One region of the Martinezella sp. CNPSo 3964 genome, then DNA from elsewhere that is predicted to be linked to it. Evidence: predicted binding sites of a transcription regulator. Region 1 holds the regulator's gene; each other region holds the start of a gene.
What was found. Region 1 encodes LexA, which represses DNA repair genes until DNA is damaged. Its sites were predicted from a motif close to TGTTCNNNNTGTGTTCNG; they were not measured.
Positions count from the first base shown of each region.

Region 2: AC13Q5_RS34550 (ImuA family protein) is a predicted target of LexA. The motif match lies at 1,762-1,779, and genes of this name have one in related genera.
Region 3: AC13Q5_RS07450 (ribonuclease T2 family protein) is a predicted target of LexA. The motif match lies at 3,639-3,656, and genes of this name have one in related genera.

Region 1 covers NZ_JBXSOW010000001.1:194,465-200,940, forward strand. The annotation lists gene AC13Q5_RS00970 (VOC family protein) at 1-588, opposite strand, end outside; gene lexA (transcriptional repressor LexA) at 1,008-1,730, shown strand; gene AC13Q5_RS00980 (ComEC/Rec2 family competence protein) at 1,711-4,188, opposite strand; gene gltA (citrate synthase) at 4,469-5,758, shown strand; gene lpxB (lipid-A-disaccharide synthase) at 5,786-6,476, opposite strand, start outside.
Region 2 covers NZ_JBXSOW010000022.1:615-7,090, forward strand. The annotation lists gene AC13Q5_RS34545 (Y-family DNA polymerase) at 1-1,029, opposite strand, end outside; gene AC13Q5_RS34550 (ImuA family protein) at 944-1,702, opposite strand; gene AC13Q5_RS34555 (SOS response-associated peptidase family protein) at 1,993-2,766, shown strand; gene AC13Q5_RS34560 (hypothetical protein) at 2,786-3,145, opposite strand; gene AC13Q5_RS34565 (helix-turn-helix domain-containing protein) at 3,356-3,607, shown strand; gene AC13Q5_RS34570 (hypothetical protein) at 4,086-4,406, shown strand; gene AC13Q5_RS34575 (hypothetical protein) at 4,418-5,086, shown strand; gene AC13Q5_RS34580 (M23 family metallopeptidase) at 5,086-6,476, shown strand, end outside.
Region 3 covers NZ_JBXSOW010000002.1:173,442-179,917, reverse strand. The annotation lists gene AC13Q5_RS07470 (thiamine pyrophosphate-binding protein) at 1-375, opposite strand, end outside; gene caiB (succinate--glutarate CoA-transferase) at 372-1,574, opposite strand; gene AC13Q5_RS07460 (DMT family transporter) at 1,593-2,552, opposite strand; gene AC13Q5_RS07455 (alpha/beta hydrolase) at 2,572-3,504, opposite strand; gene AC13Q5_RS07450 (ribonuclease T2 family protein) at 3,671-4,417, shown strand; gene ettA (energy-dependent translational throttle protein EttA) at 4,544-6,193, shown strand; gene AC13Q5_RS07440 (ArsR/SmtB family transcription factor) at 6,384-6,476, shown strand, end outside.

The DNA of each region.
Region 1 (6,476 bases):
GAAGAAGCTGCGATACACCGCCGGCTTCGGTGCGCTGAGCGCCACCCGTCCGATGCCGGTCACACCGTTCTCGTGACGCTCGAGCACGCTGCGGTCGGCGGGCAAGGCATTGATGCGCTGACAGCAGAAGGCGAGAAAATCCGGCGCGCGCAGATCGGCGGCGAAGGCAAGACGAAAGCCGGCCATGGTTTCCGTTCCGTCCGGCATCTTCATGGGACGGGAGAAATCCAGCATCTGCCCCGCCGAAATCGCAGCCGCTTTGAAACGCCCGTCATCAGCCACCGCATCATCCGTGCCGAACACCACGGCCGAGAAGCCATCCTCTCCGACCCGGAAGCGAAAAGCCTGGTCGCGCGCAACGAAAACATTGCCGTCCACGATGCTCTTCTCGCACTGCTCCGGAGATGCCACGCCCAGAGGTTCGAGATAGGTTTTGTCGGCAAGGAAAACGCAGGCATTCTGCGTGCCAAAGGGATGGCGCGCATCCGGAGCCACCGTGAAACCGAGCTTGCCGAGGCGTTCGCGCGCCAGAGCGATATTGACGGTCGGCAGTACGAGATGATCCAGCGGATGCGGGGACGAAATCATGGTTCCTCCTGTTTGCCTGCGGCAACAGATTTGCGCCCATCCCTCGCGCAATTCAAGATGGAAGCACGGAGCGCCCGAAGCGCACGACATGAACCGAACGCAATCTCGCAAACGTGATTGCTGATTCTCTCCTATAGCCGGCTTATTCGGTGACCCACCACATTCATCCAAGTCTTGAGCATACCGGCCGAACGACAAAGCCCTGGAAGCAGGCAGAGCGGCATTTCCCATATTTTTCGTTGGGTTAGCGCAGACATAGCGCCGCGATGCTCCGAGCCTATCCATTCGCAAATGGTAATTATTTAACTGGCCCAACAAGGCTTTACCGAAATTTAAGTACTTGCGGAACACATATGGAACATATAGTGTCCGTTCTGGATTTGTTTCACAGCTTTTCTTGATTCTGGGGTTCCAAGACGATGTTGACGCGCAAGCAGCAGGAACTGCTTCTCTTCATTCACGAACGCATGAAGGAATCCGGTGTGCCGCCATCTTTCGACGAGATGAAGGACGCACTGGATCTGGCATCCAAATCCGGCATTCACCGCCTGATCACGGCGCTGGAGGAGCGAGGCTTCATCCGCCGGCTGCCGAACCGGGCCAGGGCGCTCGAAGTCATCAAGCTTCCCGATGCCTATAATCCCAGCCTGCAGCCGCGCCGTGGCTTTTCGCCCAGCGTCATCGAGGGCAGCCTCGGCAAGCCGCAGCCTGTTGCCCCACCGGCTCCGCCGAAGGTGGCAAATGATGATCACAATGGCTCGGCGTCGGTGCCGGTGATGGGTCGCATCGCCGCCGGCGTTCCGATCTCAGCCATCCAGAACAATACGCACGATATCACTGTACCCGCGGACATGCTCGGCTCTGGCGAGCATTATGCGCTTGAAGTTCGGGGGGATTCGATGATCGATGCCGGAATTTTCGACGGCGATACGGTCATCATCCGCAATTCGACGACCGCCAATCCCGGCGACATCGTTGTCGCGCTTGTCGACGATGAAGAAGCAACACTGAAGCGCTTCCGCCGCAAGGGTGCCTCGATCGCACTGGAAGCCGCCAATCCTGCCTATGAAACCCGCATCTTCGGACCGGATCGCGTCAAGGTCCAGGGCAAGCTCGTCGGCCTCATTCGTCGCTATCACTGACCGGCGAATTGTCAGCGGCTGGCGACACCCGCGCAAGTGGCACGTCGAATTTACCGGTGCGCCAATCATAGGTTCGATGCCTGGTCCATGGCCGCTGCGGATTTTCGAATGCAGCGGAGATAATGGGTTTGTCGGTGGTGAGCGCCATTTCGATAGATCCGGTTTTGCGCAATGTCGCACCGGTTATGAGCATCGCTCCGGAGCGGCAATGATCCAGTCGCAATCGAATTGGCGTTACGACGATGTTCGCCGTATCGCAGGCTGAGGGCAGATAGGCTGCGTTCTCGATCGTGACCAATATCGCGCCATTTTCGAGCATGGCTGCACACCATGCTCCTTTCTGGCAGGCAAAACTGCCCTGCATAGTGCGATCCAGGGCTTCCTCCATTGCCTTGCGGACGGCCTTCTGTTCTTCACTGTTCAATCGCTTATGCCGATCCGTCTTACTGATCTGTGGAAGCCGGCTATCGGCAGGAAGCATGGTCGGCGGCTGATGCTCGGCTGCAACCAATGCCTTTTGCCATTGTTCGAAAATGAAGGCCTGTGGTCTCTCGCGATTGGTGGCTAATATATCGTCCTGGCGCAACGCGACCAGGACGCCATCTTCGGAAATCATCAGGTCGGGTTTCGGTACGCCGGATCCGAATGCTGCCAAGCCCACGGAGGAGAGCAATAATAACAGACCCAGATGGCGCAGCCGGGTCCGCAAGATGCTCATGATCAGGAAACCGACAATGAATGTCGGCATCAGCCAGGCTGGTTGGCGGCCGAAGGTAATGTCGCCTCCCCAACCGGCGACGGTTCTTGCAATCACGATGACGAGCTCAAGCCCCTCTCCGGTGACTTTCCAGAAAGGTCCGTCCAAGCCGAAAGGCATGAGCAGCATCGCCGCCATGCCGAACGGCATGACGATGAAGGAGACCACCGGCATGGCGGCAAGATTCGCCGCAAGGCCATATGTCGCCAGCCGGTGAAAATGCTCGATCGAGAAGATGGCCGTCGACGCGCCGCCGATGAATGAAGTCGACATCACGCCTGCGAAGAAACGCGTGGCGAACAATAACGGACTTAACAGACGAACGCGCGACAGAATGCTTTCGCGATGCCGCCGCCGCTTCCACAGCGAATAACCCGACACCAGTGCCAGCGTCGCCGCATAGGACATCTGGAAACTCGGGCCGAGCACTTGCGACGGCGATAGAACAAGAATGATGATAGCTGAAAGTGCGACGTTGCGCAGACTGATCGATGGCCGATCGAATAGCACGGCCACCAGCATGATCGCCATCATGATGAAGGCACGCTCGGCGGACACGCCAAAGCCAGAGATGAGGTAATAGGCCGTTACAGTGAGAAGCGCGCCGAAGGCTGCGAATTTCTTGGTTGGCCAAGCCTGCGCGACACCGGGAAAGAGGCTGAACAAATAGCGTAGGCCAACATAGAAAATGCCGGCCGACAGCGCCATGTTCAGGCCGGAAATCGCAATAATATGGGTCAGGCCGGCAATTCTCAGCGCCTCGGTCGTATCCTTGGAGATGGCACGTCTCTCATCGGTGACAAGTGCTGCAGCAAAAGCGCCGGTATCTCCCGGCAGGGTTTGCCTGATCCTGTCACCTATGCTGTTGCGCAGACTGGCAAGCCAAATATCGGCCGCATCCATCAGAGAGCCGGCGACATTATCACTGGCCGGGGACAATAGTTTCGGCGTTCCGTAGGCAAAGCCATTCGCGCCGATGCCATTGAAATAGGAACTGAAGGCGAAATCGTTGAGACCAAGCAAAGCTGGCCCGGCGGGAGGCGTCAAGCGCGCCCTGCCCTGAACACGATCACCGAGATCGAACGGTTCCGCCTGCTTGCGCACAAAGATCGTAACCCGTTGCGGCGCGCGGTGAATGGAAGGCTTTTCCGTTGCCTCGACACGGACGACATAGCGCCAGCGTCCATTGTCATAGGATTCCCGTCGCTCGATCTGACCGGTCACGGTCGTCGTCACGGCCGAATCGAGCATGACAGTGGAAACTCGCCAGCTTTCGCATTGCGCCAACGCCATGCCCAGACAAAGGAGCATGCCGGCGAAAAGCACGTGGCGAAGCAGCCGGCCCGCCTCCCGCATGAGCGCAAAGCCACTGGAGAAGACCAATAAACCTGCAAGAACGGCCTGTGGAGGCGGATCGCTGCCGGCCTTGAACCAGAAAATCGCACCAAGGCCCATGTAGATCGGCGCGAGCAGGATTGCGCGACCATGGGCCGCCTCCTCTTCGATCAGTCCAAAGGTGCCGAGCCGAATGCGGCTTAATATCCGCAGCAGCCGAGATGTCAGCCGCGTCTGATCCTGCGTCCGTTCCCATCGCTGCGCTTCGGCGGAGAAGGCAATCGTGGCAATAACAGGGCGAGGCTGCGAGGGCGCAGCAACATCCCCACCATCCTTCTGCTGCTCGGATGCCTCCAAATTAGGCACTCACGGTCGCCCCCACGCAAAACTACAGCTTTCGCGCGATTTTTGCCGTCAGCAGGCAATGAATTCAACCAAAATCGGCGCAAGCAGGCTCAATTGGGCCGGTTTCCCCGCGTAGCATAAGTAGAGACGCTTCTGCAGTGCCCAAAAGTTGATACTGCATTGCACAATTCAGCGTTAGGATAACTTGGCATTAGGCTCTGGATCATATAGCTAGTCGGTAGTCGCTTAACCTTTTGGCGCTTTTTATGGCGTCAATCCCGCCAAATCTTGGAGGATCAGCATGACGGAACAAAGCGCGAAACTAACTTGGGGTGAAAAGACGGTGGACTTGCCGGTCAAGACCGGAACCATCGGCCCGAGTGTCATTGATATTGGTGCCCTTTATAAGAACACCTCCACTTTCACTTACGATCCTGGCTTCACCTCCACCGCGTCGTGCGAGTCGAGCATTACCTATATCGATGGCGACGAAGGCGTTCTGCTGCATCGCGGCTATCCGATCGATCAGCTGGCCGAACACGGCGATTTCCTCGAAGTTTGCTACCTCCTTCTTTACGGCGAACTGCCGACGGCGGCACAGAAGAAGGACTTCGATTATCGCGTGACCCACCACACGATGGTGCATGAGCAGATGTCGCGCTTCTTCACCGGCTTCCGCCGTGACGCGCATCCGATGGCTGTCATGTGCGGCTGTGTCGGCGCACTCTCCGCCTTCTATCACGACTCGACCGACATCACCGATCCGCACCAGCGCATGGTCGCAAGCCTGCGCATGATCGCCAAGATGCCGACGCTCGCCGCCATGGCCTATAAGTACCATATCGGCCAGCCCTTCGTTTACCCGAAGAACGATCTCGATTATGCGTCCAACTTCCTGCGCATGTGCTTTGCCGTTCCGTGCGAAGAATATGTCGTCAATCCGGTGCTCGCCCGCGCCATGGACCGCATTTTCATCCTGCATGCCGATCACGAGCAGAATGCCTCGACCTCGACGGTTCGCCTGGCTGGCTCTTCCGGCGCCAATCCGTTTGCCTGTATCGCAGCAGGCATCGCCTGCCTCTGGGGACCGGCTCACGGCGGCGCCAACGAAGCGGCGCTGAACATGCTGAACGAAATCGGCACGGTCGATCGCATTCCGGAATTCATCGCCCGCGCCAAGGACAAGAACGATCCGTTCCGCCTGATGGGCTTCGGTCACCGCGTCTACAAGAACTACGATCCGCGTGCCAAGATCATGCAGAAGACCGCGCACGAAGTTCTCGGCGAACTCGGCATCAAGGACGATCCGTTGCTCGACATCGCGATCGAACTCGAGCGTATCGCTCTGACCGATGAGTATTTCATCGAGAAGAAGCTATACCCGAACGTCGACTTCTACTCCGGCATCACGCTGAAGGCTCTCGGCTTCCCCACGACCATGTTTACCGTTCTGTTCGCTCTTGCCCGCACCGTCGGCTGGATCGCTCAGTGGAACGAGATGATCGAGGATCCGCATCAGCGCATCGGCCGCCCGCGTCAGCTCTACACCGGCGCTCCGCTGCGCGAATACGTGCCTGTTTCCAAGCGCTAAGCTTCGGTAATGAAACAAAAAAACCGGTCAGAGATGACCGGTTTTTTTATGGGATAGAACGTCCAGAACAATCTGCGCCGCCTTGTCGCCGGGCGGCTCCTCGGTCTGCATTCGCTCCCAGACGAGATTGTAGCCCGCCAGCATCGCCGCACGCTCCGGCGTCTCGCTCGACAGTCGCTCCATATAGCGGGCCAACATGCCCGGCCGCAGAACGTCATTGATGAGCTCAGGCAGAACCGCGTAATCGGCAATCAGGTTTGGCAGAGCTGCCGTCCATATCTTGATGCGCGACAGCACGAACTTCGCCAGCCACTCGGTCTTGTAGGTCGAGACCACGGGAACGCCGGCAAGCCCCAGCTCCAGAATAACCGTGCCGGAGGCCGCCATGGCAGCATCCGCCTGCGCGAATGCGCTCCATTTGGCATCCTGGCCGACGAAGATATCCGGCTTGACCTGCCAATTAGCCGTCAAAGAACGAACCAATGCCTCCTGCCGAGGCACCGTCGGCAGTAGAAGACGAACATTATCATTTCGCCGACTAAGCTCTTCGGTAGCCCGCTCAAAAACCGGAAGGAGTTGCTTGATTTCCGACGCACGCGATCCGGGCAGAAGCAGGATCGTCTTCTGCGCATCAGGGCCTGCCAGTCCTCGCAAGGCACGCTGGCGGCGGGTCTCGACAAGATTGGCGTCGACCGTCAGACGGTGACCGACATAGGTG
Region 2 (6,476 bases), on a different contig from region 1:
GAGAGGTTCTGTCATGACGGCGACCAGCGACAGCGTCTCGATACCGAAGCCGGGCTCAATCGTCTCGATCCGATCCCTGAACAGCTTTGTCAGCCAGGCGACATCCCGCGCCGCCTTCGCCGTGCCGGCGCGGATCGCCTGAATGGAGTTATCGACCCTGTGGACGATCAGATCGGTGCGGCGGACGCCTAAGCATTTCTTCTCAAGAGCCCGGCAGAGTGCGACGACCAGACGGGTCAGATATTTGCCGATGGTTTCGGGGGCGCCGATCGGCTCTGCAAAACTGCGACGGACTTCGATCACGTCCATCGGCCGAATTGGCTCGATTGGTTCGGCCAGGCGGCCATGGATCTGGTCGAGGCGCCGGCCGATCTCCGGCCCGAAGCGCAGGGTGAGCGGCGCGCGCGGGGCGGCCGACAGCTCGCCGATGGTGCGGAAGCCGAGCGTGCGCAGGCTCGCGACGATATCAGATGGCAGCCGAAGGGATGCGAGCGGCAGGTGCTCGACATAACGGGCGATCTCGCCTTTCAGCACGATTATGGTCTCGCGGCCATCCGCCCGGGCGAGGGCATGGGCAGCGCCCCAGCTGTCGGCGATGGCGACCCTCGCGGTCAGGCCCCTGGCATGGAAGCGGTTGACGATGCCTGACAGCATCAATTCCTCGCCGCCCTGCAGATGATCGGCGCCTTCGGTGTCCATGACAATGCCATCGGTGCCATCAACGGCGACGATCGGCGAATAGTACGAGAGCGCCCAAAGGGCGATGCGATCGAGTGCTGCCGCGTCGGCTCCAGGATCTGCGTCAACAAACTGAAGACCGCGCACCATCGCCTGTGCCTTGGCGGCCGGCATGCCCAAACGGATGCCACCCTCGCGCGCCTTGGCGTCGGCTGCCGCTATCCAGCGCTTGGAACCGCTTCTGGCAACCGTGACCAGCGGCCGCTTAGGCGATAATTCTGCTTTCCCATCCATGCGCCTGATCCGCTCGATCGGCAGGTCCGGCAGATAGATGGATACGACCCGTGGCATCGCACGCCCTCACGATAAACTCAGCGCACTCACCCGCCTTCACCCTCATCAGTTCCAGAAGCCATCTTGGCCGGCCGACACCTGGAACCGGCAATTCCTCCGACGGCAACACACTCACCCGCCACCGCGTCGTCGAGGCCGTCGGCTGCCCGAAATCCAAGGCTTCCACTTGCCGGCGCCAGCGCCTGACCACAAGGCCCATGGTTCCGGTCTTTTCCGCCGCCAGCTGCAGGCGGCGGGAGGCTGTCATCGGCAGGCGGACGAGTTCGCCGACGACGGCGCCAAGCCCGCCATAGGAAAGCCCCTCCTCCATGCTCGACAGCACATCCTGCTCGCGGTCGGCTTCGGCAAAGATCACCCGGTCTGGATGAAGCCCCGCCTGCATCAGCGCCGAAAAGAACAGATCCGGACGCGTCAGGCACCAGAGGACCTGTCCCCTGGTGCGAGCGGCAATGCCGGCCACGCAAAGGGCGGCAGCCGCTCCGTCGACCGTGCCGGCGCCACCACCGGAAAACTCATGGATGGCGCCATAGGCAAGACCACCGCCCGGCAGCACCGCATCGATCTCGGGAACACCGAAGGCCAGACAGCCGCTCCTTTTGCCCGCATTCCCTTCGAGTAACGCGATACGGTGTTTCAGCTCGGATATCACCCTATTACGGGCAGCAGTCATCATTCACGGGTCCTTGTGAAGGTCGTGTTGGTATCGACGTGATGTCGGTCAAGTGCATATGTTCACTAAATGTTCCAAGTCGCTTTACGTGTCAAACAACCCGAAATAGGAATATTATCCCTCTATTTTAGTGGACTTTAAGATTCGCATTGCAAATCATGGAGATGACTTCAAACGTCCAGTGACGGAGCTTTCGAAAAAGTTTCGAAGCCGATCCATTGACAGCCATCAATTGGCGTTTCGACGCTTCGTCGGCTACCATGTTCTACCTGCACGGGAGGCGTTCGACCGTGTGTAATCTTTACCGCATGGAAGACAAGGACTGGGTGAACAAGTGGGCTCAGGATGCCGAGAGCCTGATCAACCTGATGCCGGCCTACCAGCTAAACCCGGACCAGATGGGACCGATCGTCCGGAATACCGCCGACGGACCCGAGCAGCTTGTCCATGCACGCCGGGGCCTCCCCTCTCCACCCTTCGTTCTCGTGAAAGCGGCCGAAGCCAAGGCTGAGAAGCTCAGGGCGAAGGGGAAAGAGGTTGATTTCGAGCAGCTGCTGCGCGAACAGGTCGACCGCGGCGTCACCAATGTCCGCAATCTCAAGCTTGCACATTGGAGGCGCTGGTTCGGCGTCGAGAACCGCTGTCTCGTCCCGGTCACGAGCTTCGCCGAGCCGGATCCGGCAAGCCAGGAGGCAGGCGGCAACGTCCCGAACACCTGGTTTGCGCGTGACAACAACAAGTCGCTGATGTTCTTTGCCGGCATCCACGTGCCGCAATGGACATCGGTGCGCAAGGTCAAGGACGGGCTGACGACCGACGACCTCTATGGTTTTCTGACGACCGATCCAAACGATCTCATCAAGCCGATCCATGGCAAGGTAATGCCGGTGCTGTTGTTGACCAGAGAAGAGATCGAGGTATGGATGACGGCGCCATGGGACGAGGCTAAGGATCTTGCGCGACCACTTCCGGATGACGCGCTGACCGTGATGTCCCGCGAGCCCTATGGATCAACCATCGTCACCAAGGAAGGTGAGCTGGTCAGTCCAACAGGCTTGTTGTAACGAGCGACGTTTCGACCGCTCAATGCAGCGGCGCCTGTTCGGACAAGAGGAGTTCGTGCACCGCCGCATCGACGATTTCCTTCAGCCGGCGCCAACCGTAGAGGTCACGTTCGCTCACCCGCTCCTCGATCGCGGCAATCATCCAGCCGGCTGCAGCTACGTCGTCGGCGTTCTTATGAATGTTGAAGTGCTTCAAACATGCCTCGATCCGCGGGCGGGCCGAGCCGTGATCGTGGTCTATCGTCGCTATCAGCGAACGGGCATCGCGGTAGGTCTTCGCTATATGTTGCTTACCCTCCACTCCATTTTCGACGATTTTCCTGACGGCAAAGAGCAGAGCCATCAGCAAGTCGGCCGTTTCGTCGGGCACCACTGTCATACAGCTCCTCCGTCTTTGGTCGCGTTTTGGGCTGGATGCGACCAGAATACTTTGACGGCCCCCGACATCTGCCCACACCCGAACCGCCAGGTCATTTTGCAGTTCCGCACAAAGATCGTGCCCTCCATTTGGAGGAGGCGGATTCGGCCGAATATCTGAATTTAAGATAACTGAAAAGCAGATATATCGGAAGACCCGTCTTGTCAAAGGATGGGTGATGACGTGACGAAAACGCTCGGCACGAAACGGCATCAGGCGCTGATCGCGCTTCTGATTGAAAAGCGAGAGGCGAAGGGCCTTACGCAAACGGATCTCGCCGAGAAGCTCGGCGAATATCAGTCGTTTGTCGCCCGTCTTGAGAGCGGGCAGCGACGGGTCGATGTCATCGAGTTTCTGGAGCTCTCCGAGATCTTAGGATTCGATGCAGTCCAGGCACTCATTTCGGTCGCGAATATAAAGTAGGGCGCGCACTTACAGTGCCACAGCGCAGCCTTGCTGTCGTGCGCAGGCGCTTACGAATTTGCGATCGACTGTATAACGCAGACATGCAACATCCAGCAGGGCTGAAGCCATGCGCGATATTATCGACGATAAGCTAGCCAATGCACTTGCACTTATTGATCGTTTCGAAAATGACGTGCGAGCCTCAACTGCAGTTTCCGCAAATATTCACCTCCGACTAGCTTTTTGTTCGCAGCACAAACCATTGCTCGATAGGTAAGAGGCACTGAGAGCCCTATGAAAAACTAGGCTTGGCTTCTCGATGTAAGTCATATTGTGAGATATCACCGTAAAAACGTTTATCTACAGCGTAATTATTCCTATTTAGATTCAATATCTTTCTTCTAAAAGAAATGCTTTCCCCCATGGAGTCGCAACCAGATATTGTAAATCCGTATTACTATGTTATTGTTATGGTTGGGCAAAGAGGGGTATAACAATGTCGCGGACATTCTCCAGCGCAGCCGCATTTTTATTGATTTTATCTTCATGCACGACCGGCGATAAGGCGGATATTGAAGGTAGGATTTTCGACAAAGTGAAGTTGTGTCACTTCGTCCCCACCCTAAAAACCGTCGAAAGCCTCATTTCACTCTTTGGTGGACCAAAGCTTCCTGTTGTCGACCAGGTCGCCGACGCAATTTGCTCCACCGTCGACAAAGCGAGAACTTCAGGTTTTGTCGCCACTCCTTCGGGCAAAGATAGCTCCTTTGGCACTTATAAGGGTGTCTCCGTCATCGGACGTACCTTGAAACAATAGGACTCCCTAAAATGCCAACCTGGCCGGCAGCTTTCATCCTGATAAGTCTCGCAGTGGCCGCTGCACCGGCCTATGGCCAGGGAGAGTTGGTTCAACCGATATGGTCCGCACCCGCGCCTGCGAAATATCTGGCTGATAACAGCCAAAGCGCAGGGTTCGCGACGGGTAGCAACGAGTTTGGACGCTTGGACAGTTTTTCGCTTCCCGTGATTGGTCTGCAGGAAGGCTTTGCAAGTAAACAACCCAGTCAGGCACTGGCCGACTCATTTATCGGCGAAAATGCTGGATCTGAGTTGGCGGCAAAGGGAGACTGGTGGCCACTTTGCGCTGGCCCCTTGCCGCAACCGCAACTGGCACGAGACAGCAGCGGCGCCTGGTACGCAGGTACTTATGATTTTGGTTGTCTTCAGGTCACAATCGTTGGAGACCGAGGTACATCGCAATCCCCTTCGCAGGAGCTGTCCAACGAGTTGAGTGAGCCAAGTTCCAACCCGTCATCTCCCACTGATGAGACGGGAGATCCCGAAGACGTTTATTCTGTTGTACTTGATACTGTCCAATTCGGAGTGCCGTACACATTAACCATTGATTGCAATGACGACAGCAAAAGCCTCTGCCGCGACCGTGGAGATCAGCTCGTCCTGCTTTCACGATTTACGATACGTGCGGGGAGGCCATGATGAACAAAGCCCTGCTTAGTCTGTGCATTAGCCTTTTGCTCACAAGTGCAGCCATGGCAGGCGAGGCCTTTCGATATCATGCTCCAGGTGTTTTGGCCAAAGGAACCGGCCGTACCGGTGATCGCCTGGTTTACTTTGAACAGTTCGGATTTCCGTTGCCAGCGGGACCGGACTTCGGAGGGGCGCATGCCTACGCCAATAGCCAAGTTTACAGCACTGCTGGCGGCAATAGCCTCTTGAATTATGCCTATCCTTGGAAAGATACCTATTGTGAACAACGTTCGTGGAGCATGCCTCTTTGCCCGGGCAAAAAGGGGCATCAGGGCGTAGACATTCGCCCTGACAGTCCTCCCGACCCAAAGAAAAGCGATCTCATTCGTCCTGTATTCGCGGTTGCCGACGGAATAGTAATCGCCGTTACCCCGTTCACACGCGTCGAGGTCCGTTCGTCAGATGATGAAGGTCCCTTCACATGCCGTTATCTTCATATGAGCAAGGAGAGTATTGCAGGCCTCAAGGTCGGGACGAAGGTTAAGAAGGGCGATACCCTCGGAAGCGTCTCCAACATTATGGGTGGCAAAGCAGATACCACCTACCACCTTCATTTCGATTGCCTGCGGAATATAGATGGGGTCGCAATCAGGCCGCCCGTCTACTCATCCCTCGTTGCCGCGTATCGGCGGGCTTGGCATCTTGACGATCTGGTGAGTGGAGGGAAGTTGGGCGTCGACCCGCAGAGGGAAATTGTAGAGGCTTCCGAAGGTAAAGAACAGCCTGTCGACACTTCAAGCTCACCCAAGACCTGGCTGACAAGAAATTACGGAGCGATTACGCCTCAGACTGAACCAAACGACTGGCCTCGATATATGAAAAGCTGGCCGGGATTGGACCTCACCAAGCAAATTCGCGACAATAAGGGAAAGATCATCCCCGCACTTTCCAGCGATCAGAGCGGTGTGGGCCTGTGGTGGTATTGGCTAAATGTCCGCGCAGGCTTCAGTGCGAGCGGATCACTGACCTTTCGCGAGCTCGCCACAAAGTACTCAGGCTCCCAAGATGCCAATGACCCAGCAGTTGCCAACTATCTGGCAAATTATGTTGGCCCTGGCGTAGGTGGCGCGGGCATAGCACGCTTGTACTTCTCTACTTCGCCGAAGGCTGATGACGCGCTTTCCCTGAAGGATCCTGAAACGCGATGGAGCGTCGCGCAGACAGTCTTTCATTTTGAGGCAGGACGCGCTGTTCCGTTCAGCCGGAGTGTCTTCGATGAGGGTATCGCGCTTGGCGACCAAACCATCGCGGGGCTTGCCACAGCGCCGACGTCAGAACCCAGCGAGCCGTCCCATCCAATATCGACGGCGCCGACCACTCCCTCGACGACGGGAGAGAG
Region 3 (6,476 bases), on a different contig from region 1:
TTTGGCGAACTCGGTAAAGGCGCGGCGGAATTCCACTTCCTGAAAGGCCTCGCGTTCGCGGGCATCGCGCTGGACCTGGCCGATAAACAGGATCATCGGGATCGAATCCTGCCGTGCGATATGAAGGCCGGCGGAGGCGTTCGTGGCGCCGGGACCGCGGGTGACCATGCAGATGCCTGGTTCGCCGGTCAATCGGCCCCAGGTGTCCGCCATCATCGCCGCGCCGCCCTCCTGGCGGCAGACGAGCACCTTGATATCGCTATCATGCAGGGCATCGAGCACGGCGAGAAAGCTCTCGCCCGGCACGCAGGAAATGCGCTGCACGCCATTTGCCTTCAAAGCTTCGACGATGAGTTGGCCGCCCGTTCGTTTCATGTCCTCGCCTTTCCCTCCAGTTTCGCCAATTCGGCGAGAACCTCCTCCTGATGCTCCCCAAGGCGCGGGCTCGGCCGCGTATAGGTCAATGGTGTCTCCGACAGCACGATCGGCGTGCGTACGCTCGGGATTATCGTGCCGGCACCGTCTTCAAGATCGATCCTCAAGCCGCGCGCCTTAATCTGCGGGTCGGCGAACATATCCTCGATCGTATTGATCGCGCCGGCCGGGACGGCATTGTCCTCGCAGGCTTTCAGCAGATCCGCCTTGTTCCACTTCAGCGTCTCCGCCGAGATGAAAGCCCGAACCTCGTTGCGGTTTGCGACGCGGGCCTTGTTGGTCGCATAGCGCTCGTCGTCGGCATGGAACCCTATGCCGAGGATGGTGCAGAGGCGCCGGAACTGACCGTCATTGCCGACGGCGAGAATGAGATAGCCGTCGGCCGTCGGCACGACTTCATAGGGGGAGATATTTGGGTGGGCGTTGCCGAGCCGCACTGGTGGCTTGCCCGAGATCAGGTAGTTCATGTTCTGATTGGCAAGCACTGCCGATTGCACATCGAGCAGCGCCATGTCGATGAGCTGTCCTTCGCCGGTCTTCAGCGCGTGGATCAGGGCGGCCTCGATTGCCGAGACGGCATAGATGCCGGTGAAGATATCGGCGATCGCCACGCCCGCCTTCACAGGCTGTCCTTCCGGCTCGCCTGTGATCGACATGAAACCGGACATGCCCTGGACGATATAGTCGTAGCCTGCGAGGTTGGCATAGGGGCCAGTCTGCCCGAAGCCGGTAATCGAGCAGTAGACGATGCGGGGGTTGATCTTCCTCAGGCTCTCGTAGTCCAGCCCATATTTGACAAGGCCGCCGAGCTTGAAGTTCTCAATCACCACGTCGGCCGTCTTTACCAGCCGGCGCACCAGATCCTGTCCTTCCTCGGTCTTGAGATCTGCCGTGATGGAGCGCTTGCCGCGATTGGCGGAATGGTAATAGGCGGCCGAGAGATTTTCGCCATCCTTGCCTTCGACGAAGGGAGGCCCCCATTGCCGGGTGTCGTCGCCGCCATCGGGATTTTCCACCTTGATGACATCGGCGCCGAGATCAGCCAGCATCTGCCCGGCCCAGGGGCCGGCGAGAACGCGGGCAAGCTCAATGACACGAATACCGGACAGCGGAGGTTTCTTGGTCGTTTTCTCTGTCATGTCCGTCCGCTCTCCCGCTTAGGGCGTGAATGCTGTTTCAGATGTATCGGATACGGGCCTGGAAGCAAAGCGTCGCTCGCGCCAGAGGATGTAGAGGCCGGAGCCGATGATGATGAGGATGCCGAGCCATTTGATCGCATCGGGGAAATTGTCAAAGACGAGCCAGCCGAAGATCGTTGCCGAGACGATCTCGAAATATTGCAGCGGTGCGAGCGTGGAGGCCGGCACGGCGCGATAGGCGTATACCGTCAGGATACCGGCGGCGGCTGCAGTGGCCCCGACACCGAAGAGATAGAGCGTGGCTGTCAGATCCGGCATGACCGGATCGAGGACTACAGCCCCGGTCGCCCGGCCGATGGCAAGCAGGGCGACGCTGAAGCCGGTGCCCCATAAGGCGGTCTGGAACTGCATCGACCAGGCATCCTCGCTATGAGAGACGACGCGCGTGATCATGACGTAGACGGCGATGCAGAGTGCTGTAACGACGGGGAGCAGGGCGACGAATCCGACCTCCTGAAAGCTTGGCTGGATAATCAGCATCGCGCCGAAAAAGCCGACGGCGCAGGCCGTGTAGCGGCGCCAACCGATAGTTTCCTTCAGGAAGATGCTGCTCAGGATGGTGAGCATCATCGGCTCGACGAAGAAGATGGCGATGGCATCGGCGACCTCCATCACCTGCAACGTGGTGACGAACGACACCATGGACAGCGTCAGCACGGCGGCACGGATGGCATGAACGCCGCTGCGGCGCCATGTCCAGACGCCCCATTGCCAGCGCATCGCCATCATCGGCAAGGCGAAGAGGCCCTGAAAGATGAAGCGGGCGGCAGTGACTTCGCCAGGCGGGATTGTGGCTGCGGCGAGCTTGGAGAAGATGTCGATGATCGGCGAGAGGATGACGGAGAGAAACATCATCGCCAAACCGAAGGTCAGCTCCGATTGCGGCAATCGGACCGAGGAGCCGCTGGAGGTATTCATTGCGGAATTTCCTTGAGAATCAGGTCCTTGCAGTCGCGGTTCTGCACCAGTCGGCAAAGCGTGCGATGGCCTGGTCGGCACCGATTTCGTTGAGCGTCTCGTGCCGCATGTCGGGATAGATCTCGGTTGTGATACGAGAGAATCCGGCTCTTTTCAAATGGTTTGACAGCCAGGAAATTGCTTTGCCGTTATCAGTCGCCGGATCCTTGCCGCCGCCGACGAGATGGATCGGCATGTCGCGCCCGAGACGGTCGAGATGGGTCTTCTGCGGCGCGCGGAAAGTCAACTCGAATAGATCGAGCCAGAGCGAAACGGAGGCATCGAAGCCGCAAAGCGGATCGGCGATATATTTGTCGACCTGCTCGGGAATGCGCGAGAGCCAGTCGAACTCGGTGCGCCGGTTGGCGATCGATTTACCCCAGGCGCCGAAAGTCAATTTCGGCAGTGGCCCGCTCGGCACGTCCGATCCCTTGAACATGCGCTCGGTCTTGAGAATGAGTTGAGCTGCGCGGCCGGCAAGACCCGGATTGAAATTGGAGTTCCAGACGGTAACGGCATCGAACTTGTCCGGATGCGTGACGACTGTGTTCAGGCTGATCAATCCGCCCATGGAATGACCGAACAGGATGATCGGCAAGCCGGGATAGTTGCTTACGGCAAACTCGCGCATGGCGAGCACATCGGTGATGACCTGTGTGCCCCCATCTCTTCGAGCAAAGCGGCCGATGGGGGCATCGGGGGCGGTCGTCTCGCCATGGCCGCGATGGTCATGGGCATAGACATGAAAGCCGTGGGCGGCCATCGCACCCGCAAAGGCCTCATAGCGACGGGAGTGCTCGGCAAGGCCATGCGATATCAGCAGGATACCACGAGCATCGGTCGCCGCCGGCAAATGATGATAGGCAAGGGTCGCGCCCGTCGGGCTATTCAGGCGCTGTGTCTCGGCGAACATATATTCGGTCCTCCCCAGTTGGACGAGAGGTTATCATCGGCCCGATTGCAATGGATAGGTGCCGAAGCTCACAGAAATAAATCTTTCCGAGCGCTGCGATTCAGGATTGCGCGCTTTCGAGCAAACTGCTTATTTGTTCCCATAATGTTCTAGTTGGAGGCAGGGAATGAAGCATTGGCTTCGGGTATTCGCGGTTGCAATCCTTTCGATCGGCACCGTGACGGGCGCCATGGCGCAGGAACATAGCCGTGGGCGGACACGCTTTATCCTGGCGGCAAGCTGGGAGCCGGCGTTTTGCGAGACGAACCAGAAGAAGGCGGAATGCCGGAACCAGTCGTCGGATAATCATGATGCGACGAATTTCTCGCTGCACGGTCTCTGGCCGATGCGGCAGGAATATTGCGATGTTTCCGAGGATCTGAAGCAGGCGGATCGTGGCCGCGACTGGAAGGACCTGCCTTCCGTGCAGCTTTCCCAGGACGTGAAAGCGAAGCTCGACAAGGTGATGCCGGGCACGCAATCCGGCCTCGAGCGGCATGAATGGATCAAGCACGGCACCTGCACGAAGCTCAGCGCCGACCAGTATTTTGCCATCGCTGCCGGCTTGATTGCCGAGCTCAATACGTCTGCCGTGCGTGATCTTTTCGCGCAGAGTATCGGCAAGGAACTGGATGCCGAAAGCATCAAGGCCGCCTTCGACCAGAGCTTCGGCGAAGGCGCCAATGCGCGCATCAAGATGAGCTGCCGCCGGGTCGGCAATGTCAGGATGATTTCGGAGCTGACCATCGGTCTCTCGGAAGATGCGATCGATCCCCTGCAAGGCAACGAGCCACGGCTCGGCAAATTGATCCAGGGCGCCGGCAGCACTTCCTTCGGCTGTGATCGCGGCGTGGTGGACGCGGCTGGTTTCTAGCCTAATCCGCTCTTTGCGACGCGGATAAATGCCCTCGGACAAGGTTTCGCCGTTGCCCGAGGGCCGGGTTTCGCCTACATAGCGGCACAATTCGCAATGTTATCCGCCCGTGGAGTAACCCAAGCTATGGCACGTCAGTTTATTTATCATATGGCCGGACTGAATAAGTCCTATGGCGCCAAGAAGATCCTCGAGAATATCCATCTCTCCTTCTACCCCGACGCCAAGATCGGTATCCTTGGTCCGAACGGGGCGGGTAAGTCGACGGTGCTGCGCATCATGGCCGGCCTCGATAAGGAATATACCGGCGAAGCTTGGCTGGCCGAAGGCGCGACCATTGGTTACCTGGCGCAGGAGCCTCAGCTAGATCCCAACAAGACGGTTTTCGAAAACGTTATGGAAGGCGTTGCCAAGAAAACCGAAATCCTCAATCGCTACAACGAATTGATGATGAACTATTCCGACGAGACTGCGGAAGAGGGCGCCAAGCTCCAGGACATCATCGACAGCCAGAATCTCTGGGATCTGGAAAGTCAGGTCGAGATGGCGATGGAAGCGTTGTGCTGCCCGCCGCGCGATGCCGAAATCACCAGCCTTTCCGGCGGTGAGCGCCGCCGTATCGCGCTTTGCCGCCTGCTTCTCGCTCAGCCGGACCTGCTGCTGCTCGACGAACCGACCAACCATCTCGACGCCGAGACCATCGCCTGGCTGGAAAAGCACCTGCGCGACTATCCGGGTGCCGTGATGATGATCACCCACGACCGCTACTTCCTCGACAATGTTACCGGCTGGATTCTCGAACTCGATCGCGGCCGTGGCATTCCCTACGAAGGCAACTATTCCGCCTATCTGCGGGCCAAGGCCAAGCGCATGCAGCAGGAAGCCCGTGAAGAAGCTGGCCGTCAGAAGGCTATCAGCCGCGAACAGGAATGGATCGCCTCCAGCCCCAAGGCCCGTCAGGCCAAGTCCAAGGCGCGTATCAACGCCTACGAACAGCTGGTCGATGCTGCCGAAAATCAGCGTCCCGGCGATGCGCAGATCATCATTCCGGTCAGCGAGCGTCTCGGCCAGGTGGTGATCGAGATGGAGGGCATCACCAAGGGTTTCGAAGGCCGCACGCTGGTCAACGATCTATCGATCAAGCTGCCGCCCGGCGGCATCGTCGGCATCATCGGTCCGAACGGCGCCGGCAAGACGACGCTGTTCAAGATGATCACGGGGCAGGAAAAGCCGGATTCCGGCTCGGTCCGTATCGGCGAGACGGTGCATCTCAGCTATGTCGACCAGAGCCGCGACGCACTTGACGGCAATAAGACGGTCTGGGAGGAAATCTCTGGCGGCGCCGAAGTCATCAAGCTCGGCAAGTTCGACATGAATTCGCGCGCCTATTGCGGCGCCTTTAACTTCAAGGGCGGCGACCAGCAGCAGAAGGTCGGCAATCTCTCTGGCGGTCAGCGCAACCGTGTTCACCTGGCCAAGATGCTGAAGGCTGGCGGCAACGTGCTTCTGCTCGACGAACCCACCAACGACCTCGATACGGAAACGCTGGGGGCGTTGGAAAGCGCGCTCGAAAACTTCGCCGGCTGCGCCATCATCATTAGCCATGATCGCATGTTCCTCGACCGTCTGGCCACGCATATCCTGGCCTTTGAAGGCGAAGGCCATGTCGAATGGTTCGAGGGCAATTTCGAAGATTACGAGCAGGACAAGATCCGCCGCCTCGGCCCCGATGCCCTCAATCCGGGCAGCCAGGCACACAAGCGACTGACGCGCTAGGCTCTCGGTTTCGCTCTTCGAAAACCCCGGCTTGTCCGGGGTTTTTGTTTGCCTATCGGCGTAACCGGATATTCCGTTTTCGTCAGAAACTAACAGATTTCCGACGTCGAAATAGCGTCGCGAGCGATTGGCTCTTGCAGATCGCGCCCAAATCACATAAAGATATCTTTATATCTTGATTGGGTGTGGAATGACGGATCTGGTTAAACTCGGCTTGGATGATGTGGTGGATGTGCTGAAGGCGGTCGGCGAGCCGACGCGGCTGCGTCTCCTGGCACTCCTC